Regions from separate parts of the Pseudomonas sp. Irchel s3b6 genome, predicted to be linked through region 3. Evidence: predicted binding sites of a transcription regulator. Region 3 holds the regulator's gene; each other region holds the start of a gene.

Region 1 (5,116 bases), on a different contig from region 3:
CTTCGATGGCGCGCTGGGCCTTCTTGGTCAGCACCACGATGTCGATACGCCGGTTGACCGGGTTGAACGGGTTCTTGCGGTCAAACAGAGCCGAGGAGGCATACCCCACCACTCGCGCCACTTGCTGCTCGGGATAGCTACCGGCCACCAAGGCACGGCGTGCAGCGTTGGCACGGTTGGCCGACAGCTCCCAGTTGCCGAAATCACCGGCGCCCGCATATGGCTTGGCATCGGTATGGCCACTGATGCTGATCTTGTTCGGCACCGCTTTGATGGTGTCAGCCATGGCCAGCAGAATGTCTTCGAAGTACGGCTTCAGGCGCGCACTGCCGGAGTCGAACATCGGCCGGTTTTCCGAATCGATGATCTGGATCCGCAAACCGTCCGGGGTGATTTCAAACAGGATCTGGTCCTTGAACTTCTGCAGTTGCGGGTTCTCTTCGACCTTGTTCTGCAACTCTTGCAGCAACAACTCGAGCCGCTCGTGCTCGACCTGCTCGGCCATGCCTTCAACCTGCTCGGTATCGATGGTCACCTTGTCCGGCTGCGGCTGGGACTTGACCTCCGGGCTGAGGGTCTTGTCCGGTGCCAGCTCCGGCGAGCCCCCCAGATCGATAATGTAAGGCGTGCCGCTTTCCGAGAAGCCGATCGGGTCCTTGAAGTAACCGGCAATGGCGATCTTCTGCTCGGGCGTGGCCGTGGATAACAGCCACAGCACCAGGAAGAACGCCATCATCGCCGTCGCGAAGTCAGCGAAGGCGATTTTCCAGGCGCCCCCGTGATGCCCGCCAGCAATGCGCTTGACGCGCTTGATGATTATCGGCTGATTATTTTCCATAACTTAGCGACCGCGAACCGCTTGTTCCAGCTCGGCGAAGCTCGGACGGTGCGACGGGTACAGCACCTTGCGCCCAAACTCCACCGCCAGCGATGGCGGCATGCCGGAAGCCGAAGCCACCAGCGAGGCCTTGATGGCTTCGTAGACGTTCAGTTCTTCCTTGGCGTCATGGGCCAGGGAATGGGCCAGTGGACCGAAGAAACCGTAGGCCGCGAGAATACCGAAGAAGGTCCCCACCAGCGCCGCACCCACGTGCAGACCGATGGACTTCTGGTCGCCCTCGCCCAGGGAGGCCATGGTCACCACAATCCCCAGGACCGCCGCGACAATACCGAATCCGGGCATGGCGTCAGCGATACCGTTGACCGCATGGGAGGGATGTTCCAGGCTTTCCTTGAGGTTGTACAACTCCATGTCGAACAGGCCTTCAAGCTCATGGGGAGCCATGTTGCCGGAGGACATGATGCGCAAATAATCGCAGATGAACGCGGTCATGCGCTCGTCCTTGAGCACCGTCGGGTACTTGGCAAAAATCGGACTGGCCGCGGCATCTTCGATATCGCCCTCGATCGCCATCATGCCTTCACGGCGGCTCTTGTTGAGGATCTCGTAGATCAGGCCCAGCACCTCCAGGTAGAAGGCGTGCGTAAAGCGCGTGCTGAACATGCTCAAGGACTTCTTGAACACGTGCATGGTCATGTAGCCGGGGTTGGCCTGCAGGAATGCCCCCAAGGCCGCACCACCGATGATCATCACCTCGAAGGGCTGGATCAGGGCGGCAATCTTGCCGTGGGAAAGCACGTATCCGCCGAGCACGCTCGCGAATACGACGATGATGCCGATAATTTTAGCCATAGATAGAAGGTACTTACTTAAGTCGGGTTCAAGGTCATATTCGGAAGGTAAAAAATCTCTTCTTCTACTTATCGGCAAAACTGCGCCAGACTGTAGCCCGTTATGGCGAAAAGCCAATTTGGCCCATTCCGGGCGTGTTTGAAGTCAATGATGATCGCGCCCAACCATGGCTAACGAAACGAACGTTCCAACTGCGAAACCGACCACACTCCAAGGCTGGGTCAAGCTGCTCGATAGCGTGACCTTGCCCGTGCCGCAAGCCAGTCACGATCGCGTTTGCACCGCCATCGGCAACAACCGCAGCTCGTTGCGCGACATCGCCGAGCTGATGCAAGACAGCCCGGCCCTGGCTTTGAGCGTCATTCGCGAGGCCAACCGCCACACCCACGGCAGCCTGACCGAGCCCTGCGAAAACCTTGAGGTGGCGATCACTCGCCTGGGCCTCAAACGCACGGAAGAACTGCTCGCCCGCCTGCCTGCAGTGCCCGGCAACCAAATCCCGCCAGCCCTGCGGCAGCTGCAACTGATCAGCCAGCACGCCACCCAGCAGGCCAACGGTTTTTTTGCCAGTCGCCTGGCACGGCTGTGGCAGGACATTCACTGGGGCAGTTTATTGTTCCTGTCCCCTTTGTGGCCTTTGGCGCTCAGTTATCCACAACTGCTGGAAGACTGGGAGCTGAGGGTTATCCACAAGGGGGAGCCAGCCCATAAGGTCGAGAAAGAACTGTTCGGGGTACGCCTGCTCGAACTCTGCCAGGCACTGGTAGATGTCTGGCGCCTGCCTGTCTGGGTTGCGCAAGGCTATCGCCTGTTGCTGAGCGAACAACGGGAACTGGCGAAGGTGCTGCACATCGCCCGTGACGCGGACCATCCGTTGCGCCAGCAGAATCGCCTGGACGACGATCCGACCCTGCGCCGCTGGCTCAACCAACCTGCCAATACAGTGCTACTGGCCAACGGCCTGGCGCTGTCGGCCCAACATACCTGGGACGGTCCCCACAGCTTGCGCTGGCAGTTCCTGACCAGCCTCTACCTGCAGATGCCGATGGATGAGTTGCAACAGCAACTGCACCAACAGGCCGCGCAAAGTGCCCGTCACCATGCCATGCCAGATCTCTGGCACCCCGCCGAGGCCCTGCTCTGGCCCTGGGGCGATCGCCGCCTGCACCGCGGGCTGCGTGCAGCTGACGCGCCGTCTGCCGAAGACCTGGTGAAATGGCGCCGGCAATGTGCCGAACTGCTCCATGAACCCAGCCGTTTCACCAACGCCTTGCACCTGACCACCTGCGCCCGCGATGCACTGGCGGCCTGTGGCATGCGTCGGGTCGTGCTATTGATGGTGGATCGCAGCCAGACCAGTCTGCGCGTCCACCAGATGGTTGGCCTGCCCAAGGAAACCGCGACCCTGACCCTGCAAGTCAGCCAGAGCAGTGTCCTGCAAAAACTGCTGGCCCAGCCGGCACAATTGCGCCTGACACCCGCCAACCATGCCCAGTTCTCGGCCCTGCTGCCGGGCAGCCTGCGCACGTTGTTCGGCGGCGAACACCTGCTGCTGCGCTCGCTGGCCAACCATGGCCGGGTCATCATGCTGGTGGTCGCGGATCAGGGCGGAGGGCCCTTTTCGGACATCAGCCTGCAAGCGTTCGGCAAAACCGTGCAGTGCATCGAAAAGGCCCTGCACAGCTTTAGCAACCGCGGCCAATAGCCGTTGCGCTACAATCCTCCCCTTTTGTGCTCTGGAGACCTCACATGTCTGACTTCTCTGGCTTGCCGCTGGTGATCGAGCCGAGCGACTTGCTCCCTCGCCTCGACGCCCGCGAACTGATTCTGGTGGACTTGACCAGTCCCGCCCGCTACGCCGAAGGGCACATTCCCGGCGCGCGCTTTGTCGATCCGAAACGCACGCAACTCGGCCAGGCCCCCGCCCCGGGGCTGATGCCCCCGCAGGCAGCACTCGAAACGCTGTTTGGTGAGCTGGGACACAACCCCGATGCGGTCTACGTGGTGTATGACGATGAAGGCGGCGGTTGGGCCGGACGCTTCATCTGGCTGCTGGATGTCATCGGCCACGGCAAGTACCACTATGTCGACGGCGGCCTGACGGCCTGGCTGGCGGAAGGTCTGCCCATGTCGATCCAGATCCCGCCACCTGTGGGTGGCCCGGTTCCACTGACCTTGCATGACGAGCCCACGGCGACCCGTGAGTACCTGCAAAGCCGTCTCGGCGCCGCCGACTTGGCCATCTGGGATGCCCGTGGCCCCCTGGAGTACTCTGGCGAGAAAGTGCTGGCGGCCAAGGGCGGGCACATTCCCGGCGCGATCAACTTCGAATGGACTGCCGGCATGGATCAGGCGCGCAACCTGCGCATTCGTACCGACATGCCGCAAATCCTCGAACAGCTCGGGATCAGCAAAGACAAAGAAGTGATCACCCACTGCCAGACCCACCACCGCTCTGGCTTTACCTATCTGGTGGCCAAGGCGCTCGGTTATCCGCGGGTCAAGGGCTACGCCGGTTCATGGGGCGAATGGGGCAACCACCCCGACACGCCTGTTGAGATTCAAGGTTCTTAAGGACAGTCAATGAAAAAGCGTTTGTTTATCCTCAGTCAGTACCTGCTGCCCCATCACCTGCTGTCGCGCCTGGCCGGCTGCATTGCCGAGTGCCGCGTGCGCTGGTTCAAGAATGCCTTCACCGCGTGGTTCGCCAAGCGCTACCAGGTGGACATGTCGCAGGCACTGGTCGAAGACCTGACCGCCTACGAACACTTCAACGCGTTCTTCACCCGCGCCTTGAAAGACGGCGCGCGTCCCCTGGACCAGACCCCGGGCGCGATCCTCAGCCCGGCAGACGGCGCGGTCAGCCAGCTTGGCCCGATCGAGCACGGTCGGGTGTTCCAGGCCAAGGGCCACAGCTTCAGCGTACTGGAACTGCTCGGCGGTGATGCCGCCAATGCCGCGCCCTTCATGGGTGGCGATTTCGCGACCATCTACCTGTCGCCCAAGGACTACCACCGCGTGCACATGCCGCTGGCCGGCACCCTGCGGGAAATGGTCTACATCCCGGGCCGGATCTTCTCGGTCAACCAGACCACCGCTGAAAACGTTCCAGAGCTGTTCGCCCGCAATGAGCGTGTTGCCTGCATTTTCGACACCGAACGCGGCCCAATGGCCGTGGTATTGGTGGGTGCGATGATCGTCGCCTCCATCGAGACCGTCTGGGCCGGCCTGGTGACGCCACCCAAGCGCGAGCTGAAAACTTTCCGCTACGACGAAGCCGCCCGTGCGCCGATCCACCTGGAAAAAGGGGCCGAACTGGGTCGCTTCAAGCTGGGTTCGACAGCTGTCGTCTTGTTTGGTCCAGACCAGATCCAGTGGGCTGAAGACCTGGCGGCCGGCTCGCCGGTGACAATGGGCCAGGGT
Region 2 (5,116 bases), on a different contig from region 3:
CAAGCTGGGATTGGGTGGCGCGCCGACCTGGCCGCAAGCGCTGCGCCTGCACAAGGTGATTGCCGACTTGCCGCTGGAGTCGGTGGTACTGGAAACCGACTCACCGGACATGGCCCCCGCCATGTACCCCAACCAACGCAACAGCCCTGCCCACCTGCCGGCGATTTGCTCGGCCCTGGCACCGATCATGGCCATCAGCCCGGAACAACTGGCGGCCGCCAGCACGGCCAACGCCTGCGAAGTGTTCAACTGGTAATCAACCGCAGCGGCCCTGTGCAAACGACCGTTGTGGTGGCCGTCAGACCCGAAAGGCGCTGATCAAGTGCTTCAACTGCACGACCTGGGCTGACAGGGCGCGGCTGGCATCTTCGGTCTGGTGCGCGCCTTCGGCGGTGCGCTCGCCAGCGCGGTTGATCTCGACAATGTTTTGATCGATATCGTGCGCCACGGCGGTCTGCTGCTCGACGGCGGCCGCAATCTGCTGGTTCTGGTCGACGATCATGCCCACCGCGCCGAGAATGTTTTCCAGGGCCTGCTGAACCTTCTCCGATTGCCCGACGGTGCCGCTGGCCATCTGATGACTGACGCCCATGGCCTTCACCGCGGCCCCCACGCCAGCGTGCAGCCTGGCGATCATCTGTTCGATCTCTTCGGTCGATTGCTGGGTACGCTTGGCCAGGGTGCGGACTTCATCGGCCACCACCGCAAAACCACGTCCCTGCTCACCCGCCCGGGCCGCCTCGATGGCGGCATTGAGCGCCAACAGGTTGGTCTGTTCGGCAATACTCTTGATCACTTCCAGCACGCGACTGATGGACTGGCTGTCGCTGGCCAGTTGATTGATCACCAGCACCGATGCGTCGATCTCGCTGGCCAGTTGAGCAATGCTGCCTTGCTGCGACTCGACCAACCCACGCCCGCTGATGGTTTCGTCGTTCACGCTGTGGGCGCTGCTCACCGCGGCGGCGGCACTGCGCGCCACTTCCTGGGAGGTGGCCGACATCTGGTTCATCGCCGTGGCAACCTGCTCGATCTGCGTGCGCTGACCGGCCACCGCCTGATTGCTCTGGGCTGACACCGTTTGCACCTGGCCGGCCTGACGCTCGACCTCATTGACGGTTTTGCCGACCCGTTCGATCAGGTCATGAATCTTGGCCACCGTGCCGTTGAACACGTTACCCAGCTCACCCAGTTCATCTCGGCTGTGGGCGGTGAACGTCACGGTCATGTCACCGGCCGCCACTTTGTCCATGACCCCGCCCAGGCGTTTGAGCGTGGTCCGGGTGGAGGCGTAGAAGCCGCCGTAGAGATAGAAAATCAGCACGAACACCACACTGAGCGCCACCGCTTGCAGCACCATGTGCGTACGGTTCTGTTCCAGGCGTTGCTGCAATTGGACCGCAAGAAACTTCAGCGTCGCGTCGTTCAACTGGTAGGTCTGCGCCATCAGACCGGTGACCTGATCGTAAAAACCCTGCCAAGGTGCGTCGAGGGTGTCGGCCATCACCACCTGGTCTTCGAACAGCTCGCTGGCTTGCTTGAGCGTGGCCTGGCTGGCATTGGCCGCCGGTTCCAGCACCTCGCGCGCAGCCTGGCTGGCACCCAGCGCGTCCTGCAGTTTGAGGGCATATTCAGCCTGCAGCCTTTCCATCTGCGCCAGCAGTTCATCGAAGCGGGTGGACGACGCGGAATTCAGAAAGCCCTGCCCCAACGAGAACGCGCCCATTGCCCGGCCATCGCCGAGGATCTGCGTGACTCGGGGGGTGACGTTGGTGAGCAGTTCACTCAGTTGACGGATGTCGCCCTGGTTGTCCCGGCTCAAGCCGGACTGGCTGGTGATGATCTGGCCGAAAATCTGCGCATTGCCGAGCAGCTTGCCGATCATCGCGCTTTTGCTCTGCAGGGACTTCTCCGTCTGCTGGGCCTTGAACGCTGCGATCATTTCATCGCGCTTGGCATCGAACACGCTGACCTGTTCCGGGTCGCTGGTCATCGCGTTCAGCGCTTGCAGGCGCTCCAGCACGCTCTGCTCAAGGGCACTGATCTTCGACTCGATATCCCCCGCCTTGCCGGACTGGCCGAGGCTCGTGTTGATCTGCACCAGATTGTTCAGGGTTTCCAGGTCGCGCCGCAGGGTCAGGCCGCTGCCCAACAGGTCGAGACTTTGCAATTCAACCCGCGTCCCCTGGAATTCACGATACGAATCGCGCACCAGATAGAAGTTGGTCACCAGCATGGGTAGCAGGAACAGCACGCTGATCAGGCTGAACTTCATGCCGAAGCTCAGGCGATTCATCAGTGCAATGGCGGGATAGAGCAAGCTCTTCACTGGAAGTCTCCCTTGGATTTCTTATTGTTATTGGCAGGCACGCAGAGACGGCAGATAGCCACCATGGCGCGCTACTGCTGTATAACTTAAATCGGCGGAAGGTTTTGTAACTTAAGGTTAACGGCAGGAAGCTGTGCAGGCCTGTAGCAACTGGCGGCTACAGGCCCACGGGGTCTTCAGAGCAGGACAGTCCAAAGGGCAAAACCGGCATACCAGACCACTGCCGCCCGCAGCAACAGCTCCCAAATCTGATCCAGGTTGTTGAGACCGTCAGGTCCGGTCACCGGCGGTGGAATTTCTCCCGCCACCATGCCGGCTTTCTCGATCAACTGCGCGGCGCTGATGTTCCAGTTCAGCAGTTCATGGAGCATGGCCCGGCTGACGGCGACAAAATTACCCACCAGGGCGAAACTTACCGCCAGCAAGCGCACGGGCAACCAGTCAAAGGCGTGCCGCAGTTGCGCAGCACGCTCCACCAGTGCCGGGCTCTGGCCGTGCTCCGCGGCCAGGGCCAGCAAGCGATAGCTCAGGGCCGCCACCGGACCGAGCAGGAAATACCAGAAAATCACCGCGAAAAAACCCTGGTATGCTTCCCACACCAAATAGCCTTGCACCCGTTGCAGCAATTGCTCACCGCTGTCAGCGCAAACATCCAGATCGCGCTGGGCGACATGGGCGGCCGCTTGCAGGTCTTCCCGGCGCCAGGCATCACGAAACGGCCCCAGGCCTCCGAGCAAGTCGCCCCGACCCAGGCTGTAGATCACCACCAGCAAATGCACCGGCAAGGCCAGCAACCCATAGGCCACCGGCTCCAGCGCCAGTAGCAGCAGGCCAAGCACGGTCACCGGCAACAGCACCAGCAGCGCCAACACCACCCATGGCCGGTCAGTCAACCGCGAGGTGCTTTCCAGCCGGGTCAGTTCACGCAACCATCCACTGTCACGCTGCACCCGGTGTCGCAGCGCCGAGAACTTCTCGATCCAGACAGCCAGCAGTAACACCAGAAAACTCATTGTCCTTCCCCTTTTTCCAACGCCGCGCGATAGCGTGCCCAGTCGAACGCCGGCCCTGGGTCAGTCTTGCGTCCTGGGGCGATGTCACTGTGCCCCTGGATACGCTCAGTGGTGATTGCCGTAAAAGCGGCCTGCAACTGGTTTGTGAGAGCCGTCAGCGCTTGATACTGGGCATCGGTGAACGGCAGATCATCGGTGCCTTCCAGTTCGATGCCCAGCGAAAAATCATTACAGCTTTCGCGTCCCTGGAAGCTGGAAACACCTGCATGCCAGGCTCGCTCAAGACAAGAGACAAACTGCGTGATCGTGCCGTCACGCTCGATCAGAAAGTGCGCCGACACGCGCAGGTCGGCAATCCCTGCAAAGTAGGGATGTTCGGTGACATCCAGACGGTTCTGAAAAAATTCCTGCACCTTGCCCGTGGCGAACTGCGCCGGGGGCAGACTGATGTTGTGAATCACCAGCAAGGAAATTTCACCCGAGGGGCGCGCATTGAAGTTGGGGGACGGGCAGTGACGCACCCCGTCAAACCAGCCACTCGCGAGGTCCAGCTGCATACAGGTTCCTTCAACAACGGCTTTGACAGGCTTCAGTATGCCGTGATCGCCCCCAAGGTTGCGATCACTTGCCACGATTGAGTCGGTGTAACTGGCCAATGACCGACTCCAGGGCCTGATCGAACAGCACGCTGTCGTCCTCGGCCAGACACAGGGAGGGGGACTCAAGCGGGTTCCGGTCCAGATCGTTCCGGGTGTCCGGTGTCGGTTCGTACCGTTGCAAGTGCGAGCGCAAACGCAGCAGGTCGCGAGTCGAGAGGGGTTGCGGTCGGGTACGGGTTTCAAGCCCCGGCGCGACACTGCCACGCAGGTGACACAACAGTTGCTGCAAGGCAACGAAGACCTCCTGCACAGGTTTGTCGTCCTGAGGGATGCCTGTTGCACAGGGCTCGACACAGCTGTAGATCAATGAAGGCTCCTCCACAGGGCACGCCACAGCGGCGTTGAGCTCTGGCAGCACACCAGTGGCGATCAACAACTGGTTGGCGTGCGCGTAGATCTGGGTGGCTTCGCTCAGCACGTAGCGCTCGAACAAGGTGAGGATGATCAGCTTGACCCGGGTCTCCACCCCCAGATTGCGCCCGGCCCGCAAGAAATACTCGCACAGCATCGTCGGTCCCAGCGGGTTGCGGGCGTCTTCCAGCGGCTTGCCCAGCAGCGCGCTCAGGCGCAGGGTCAACTGGCGCAGGGCCAGGCCATCGCGGTTGAGTGCCCTGGATACCATGGCGTGCAGCGCCACCTGCCGCTCATGGTCGTCCTGGCGCTCGACCGGGTCGACAGTCATGGTCAGCGGCAAGCTGGCATGTGCGGGAACGTACTGGATCAGCCCGGCAAAGGCCTCGTAGAAGCACTCAAGGAAGCCGCGCTCGATGTTCTTGCGTTTGAGGCGCAAGTCGCGCATGGCTTCAAAGAAAGTATTTTGCTCCGAGTTGTCCCGGGCCCGGTCAGCCATTTCAAACAGGGTATCGTCGGCGTTATCGAACAGCACCTGCAAACCCTGTCGCAATTGCTGCGTGGCCTTGTCGCGAATCTGAAGCGCAATCACCGACAGGCGGGCGAGCGGCGATGGACTCGCCTGATCGGTAGTGCCCTTGTGCAAAGGCACCACATTCCCGTCGTTGTGCATCCAAGCCTCCTGAAAGGGATAACGCTGCGGTCCGGTATCAACCGTGAACCCCATGGCAAACGCTCGCACCCCGTGCGCAGTGCTACGTATA
Region 3 (5,116 bases):
TGGCCTGGAATCAACTGCAAGGCAGCCGCCCGCAACAGGCCAACCTGTGGCGTCGTCTGCAGCGCATCGGCCTGTCCGGCCCGCTGTCGCGCGACCTGCTGGCGTTGACCACGGACATTGAAGAGCCTCGTCAGGCCTGGCGCATGCTGTTGGCGCATCTGGCGAGGATGATCGTGACCCCCGAGATCGAACCACTGGAAGAGGGCGGTGTGATTGCCATGGTCGGCCCTGCCGGCATGGGCAAGACCACCACCCTGGCCAAGTTGGCCGCGCGTTACGTGCTCAAGTACGGCGCGCAGAGCATTGCGCTGGTGAGCATGGACAGCTACCGCATTGGCGCCCAGGAGCAACTCAAGACCCTGGGGCGGATCCTCAATGTCTCGGTCACCCATGTCGACCCGGGGCAGTCCTTGGCTCAGGCCCTGGATCCACTGTTGCGCAAGCGCGTGGTGCTGATCGACACCGCCGGCCTGCAAGCCAGTGATCCGGCGTTGCGCATGCAGCTGGAAAGCCTGGCCGGTCGCGGGATCAAGTCGAAGAATTATCTGGTCCTGGCCACCACCAGCCAGAAGCAGGTGCTGACCGCCGCGTACCACAGTTACAAGCGTTGTGGCCTGGCGGGCTGCATCCTGACTAAACTGGATGAAACGGCGAGCCTGGGCGAAGTGTTGAGCCTGGCGATCAGTCACGAATTACCGGTGGCCTATCTGACCGATGGGCCGCGGATCCCGGATGATCTGCATTTGCCGCGCCGCCATCAGTTGGTCAGTCGCGCCGTGAGTGTGCAGATGCAGGAAGAACCCAGCGAAGAAGCCATGGCTGATATGTTCGCTGATATCTACCACAGTCCGACCAAGCGGGTTGGCTGAGGTAACAATGACTAGATTTGTATCTACATCGATGGCCTGCCATGCATTGTTCAGTATTGAACGCGCAGCCAGTCATGTAGCCCGCGTCTAAGACGACAAGGTATAGAAAGCACATGGGCAGCATGCATCCCGTACAGGTGATCGCGGTGACCGGCGGCAAGGGTGGCGTCGGTAAGACTAACGTGTCAGTGAACTTGTCCCTGGCTCTGGCAGAGCTCGGCAGGCGAGTGATGTTGCTGGACGCCGACCTGGGGTTGGCGAACGTCGACGTGTTGCTGGGGCTCACCCCCAAGCGCACGCTGGCCGACGTGATCGAGGGCCGTTGCGAACTGCGCGATGTGTTGCTGCAGGGGCCGGGCGGCATTCGTATCGTGCCGGCCGCCTCGGGCACCCAGAGCATGGTGCATCTGAGCCCGGCCCAGCACGCCGGTCTGATCCAGGCGTTCAGCGACATCGGTGACAACCTCGATGTGCTGGTGATCGACACCGCTGCCGGTATCGGCGAGTCGGTGGTCAGCTTTGTGCGCGCCGCCCAGGAAGTGCTGCTGGTGGTGTGCGACGAGCCGACCTCCATCACCGATGCCTACGCACTGATCAAACTGCTTAATCGCGACTACGGCATGAACCGTTTCCGCGTGCTGGCCAATATGGCGCAGAGCCCGCAGGAAGGGCGCAACCTGTTCGCCAAGTTGACCAAGGTCACGGATCGCTTCCTGGATGTCGCCTTACAATATGTCGGCGCGGTGCCTTACGACGAAAGCGTGCGCAAGGCCGTGCAGAAACAGCGCGCCGTGTACGAAGCCTTCCCCCGCTCCAAGTGCGCATTGGCCTTCAGGGCCATCGCGCAGAAAGTCGATACCTGGCCGTTGCCCGCCAATCCGCGCGGGCATCTGGAGTTTTTCGTCGAGCGCCTGGTGCAACAAACGGCGGGTCCGGTGTTATGACAGCCAGCGGTTACAACCTGTACAAGAAGTCGGCGCGTGACGCGCAGTACGAGCTGATCGAGCGTTACGCGCCACTGGTAAAACGTATTGCCTATCACCTGCTGGCGCGTCTGCCGGCCAGCGTGCAGGTGGAAGACCTGATCCAGGCGGGGATGATCGGGTTGCTTGAAGTGTCGACCAAATACGACGCGAGCAAAGGTGCAAGTTTCGAGACCTATGCCGGGATTCGTATCCGCGGCGCGATGCTCGATGAAGTGCGCAAGGGGGACTGGGCGCCACGTTCGGTCCACCGTAATACCCGGATGGTCAGTGACGCGATTCGCTCAATTGAAGCTAAAACCGGACGTGACGCTAAAGATCACGAGGTTGCGGCCGAACTCCAATTGAGTCTCGATGATTATTACGGGATTTTGAATGACACCTTGGGCAGCCGCCTGTTCAGTTTCGACGACCTGCTGCAGGACGGCGAACACGAAGGGCTGCACGAGGATGGCGCGAGTGCTCATCTTGAGCCGTCGCGTGACCTGGAAGATGAACGCTTCCAGGCCGCGCTGGCGGACGCGATTGCCAATTTGCCGGAGCGTGAGCGACTGGTGTTGGCGCTGTACTACGACGAAGAGCTGAACCTCAAGGAAATCGGTGAGGTCCTGGGGGTCAGCGAATCGCGGGTCAGCCAGTTACACAGCCAGTGCGCGGCCCGTTTGCGGGGGCGTTTGGGAGAGTGGCGAGCGCGTTGACAGCAGTGTGGGGACACTGCGAACGAGACCGGTGTGGCGTGCAGCCGCACAGGCTTCAATCCGTTGTGCTCCAGACAGTCGTTGAGTGTTACGCCTGATTGATTGAATGGCGTGTCCAGGTGCTGGGCGCGTTTAAGACTGCTTGGAGGTCGAATTGGACAAGAACATGAAAATCCTCATCGTTGATGACTTCTCAACGATGCGGCGGATCATTAAAAACCTGTTGCGTGACCTCGGGTTCACCAACACGGTCGAGGCAGACGACGGCACAACGGCCATCCCTGTGCTCAACAGCGGCAGCATCGACTTTCTGGTAACGGACTGGAACATGCCTGGCATGACCGGCATCGATTTGCTGCGCCACGTGCGCGCCGACGAAAAACTCAAGCACCTGCCGGTGTTGATGGTGACCGCTGAAGCCAAGCGCGAGCAGATCATCGAAGCGGCTCAGGCCGGCGTCAACGGCTACGTGGTCAAGCCGTTCACGGCCCTGGCGTTGAAAGAGAAGATCGAGAAAATCTTCGAACGCATCGGTTGATAGGTGGTGCCACTGCGCCACGGGGGAGCTATGGAGCATAGAGAGATTTCACAGGGCGATTTTGAATCGACCCTGAAAAAACACGCGGTCGAATTGGTCGACAGCCTTGAAAAGGGCAAGTTCGGCGACGCCGTGCAACTGATCCATGAGCTCAACCAGACCCGTGACCGCGGCCTGTACCAGGAAGTCGGCAAGCTGACCCGTGAGCTGCATAGCGCGATCGTCAATTTTCAGATCGACCCGCACATGCCGCAGGCCGAGGAAGTGTCGCAGATCACGGATGCCACCGAGCGCCTGTCCTATGTGGTCAAGCTGACCGAGGCCGCTGCCAACCGCACCATGGATCTGGTCGAGAGCAGCACACCGCTGGTCAATGCCCTCGGCACCGATGCCCAGGCCTTGAGCGCGGACTGGGGGCGCTTCATGCGTCGCGAAATCGGGGCCGAAGAGTTCCGCGAACTGGCCCGGCGCGTCGACGGTTTCCTGACGCGCAGCGCCGAGCAGACCCAGGTCGTATCAGGCCACCTCAATGACATTCTGCTGGCCCAGGATTACCAGGACCTCACCGGTCAGGTGATCAAGCGTGTGACGCAACTGGTCACGGAAGTCGAAAGCAATCTGCTCAAGCTCGTGCTGATGGCCAGTCAGGTCGACCGCTTTGCGGGCATCGAACATGACCGCGAATCGATCCTGGCTGAAAAAGATCCGAAAAAACATCTGGCTAAGGGTGAAGGTCCGCAGATTCATGCCGATAAACGTGATGACGTGATGTCCGGTCAGGACGATGTGGACGATTTGCTTTCCAGTCTTGGTTTTTAGGTCACAGGTCGTGGAGACGGTGAATGCCGGTCCGGCATTGACCGTCATCAGGACTTACCATTAGGAGCACCCATTAATGAGCTTCGGCGCCGATGAAGAGATCCTTCAGGATTTCCTGGTTGAGGCCGGCGAGATTCTAGAGCAACTGTCCGAGCAACTGGTCGAGCTGGAAAGCCGACCGGATGATGCGGATTTGCTCAATGCAATTTTTCGCGGTTTTCACACTGTAAAAGGGGGCGCCGGCTTCCTCCAGCTCAACGAGCTGGTGGAATGCTGTCACATCGCCGAGAACGTGTTCGACATCCTGCGCAAGGGTGAGCGTCGCGTCGACTCAGAGCTGATGGACGTGGTTCTCGAAGCGCTGGACGCCGTCAATGGCATGTTCGGCGAAGTCCGTGAGCGGGCGCCGATCACGGCGGCCACCCCGCAACTGCTGGCGGCATTGGCGCGCCTGGCCGAACCGCAGTCGGCCGATGAAGTCGCGCCATTGGTAGAAGCGGTGGCCGAGCCTGAAGCGCAAAGCGACTCGGGCGACATTACCGACAATGAATTCGAACAGTTGCTCGACTCGCTGAACGCCGTCAAGGCGCAAGCCGAGGCACCCGTTGCGCCAGCGCCAGTGGTGGCTGCCGGCAACGATGAGATAACCGATGCCGAGTTCGAGTCGTTGCTCGATCAGTTGCACGGTAAAGGCCAGTTCGCCGTCGATGCACTCGCGGCGCCGGCCGAGCCTGTTGCGCCTGTCGCAGCGGCCGAGAACACCGATATTACCGATGACGAATTCGAAGCACTGCTCGATCAGTTGCACGGCAAGGGCAACTTTGCCGTCGAAGCGCTGGAGTCGGCCATTGCCTCTGTTCCGGCAGCGGCCGTGCCCGCCGCAGTGGCTGTTGGCAGCGATCTGATCTCCGATCACGAGTTCGAATCCTTGCTCGATGAGTTGCACGGCAAGGGCAAGTTCAGCCAAGACGTCGGCAGTGCCGGGTCTACGGTTACTCCCGCGGCTCCGGTTGCCGTGCCTGTGGCACAGCCGGTTGTCAAGCCAGCGCCAGCGCCCGCCAAGGCTCAAGCGTCCAAGCCAGTCGCCGCGCCGACCCGTGCACCAACGCCAGCGCCTGCCGAGAAGCCGGTCAGTGAAGCCGAGACCACGGTCCGTGTGGACACCGCGCGCCTGGACGAAATCATGAACATGGTCGGCGAACTGGTGCT

Evidence for each region. The regulator FliA, encoded in region 3, starts transcription of late flagellar genes. The targets are predictions, from matches to a motif close to CTAAAGTTTNNNNNNNNNNNGCCGNTAA.
Region 1: the regulator FliA is predicted to act here: its motif matches at 1,762-1,789, upstream of motA (flagellar motor stator protein MotA).
Region 2: the regulator FliA is predicted to act here: its motif matches at 2,418-2,445, upstream of CKW07_RS11710 (methyl-accepting chemotaxis protein).

Annotation. Positions count from the first base shown of each region.
Region 1 is NZ_FYDM01000004.1:335,632-340,747, reverse strand. It holds gene motB (flagellar motor protein MotB) at 1-838, opposite strand, end outside; gene motA (flagellar motor stator protein MotA) at 842-1,693, opposite strand; gene CKW07_RS09915 (HDOD domain-containing protein) at 1,860-3,398, shown strand; gene rhdA (thiosulfate sulfurtransferase) at 3,443-4,267, shown strand; gene asd (archaetidylserine decarboxylase) at 4,277-5,116, shown strand, end outside.
Region 2 is NZ_FYDM01000005.1:242,167-247,282, forward strand. It holds gene CKW07_RS11705 (TatD family hydrolase) at 1-256, shown strand, start outside; gene CKW07_RS11710 (methyl-accepting chemotaxis protein) at 299-2,329, opposite strand; gene ampE (regulatory signaling modulator protein AmpE) at 2,506-3,342, opposite strand; gene ampD (1,6-anhydro-N-acetylmuramyl-L-alanine amidase AmpD) at 3,339-3,899, opposite strand; partial or broken gene CKW07_RS11725 (DUF1631 family protein) at 4,063-5,025, opposite strand.
Region 3 is NZ_FYDM01000008.1:194,389-199,504, forward strand. It holds gene flhF (flagellar biosynthesis protein FlhF) at 1-869, shown strand, start outside; gene fleN (flagellar synthesis regulator FleN) at 983-1,813, shown strand; gene fliA (RNA polymerase sigma factor FliA) at 1,810-2,550, shown strand; gene CKW07_RS15635 (chemotaxis response regulator CheY) at 2,717-3,088, shown strand; gene CKW07_RS15640 (protein phosphatase CheZ) at 3,119-3,907, shown strand; gene CKW07_RS15645 (chemotaxis protein CheA) at 3,984-5,116, shown strand, end outside.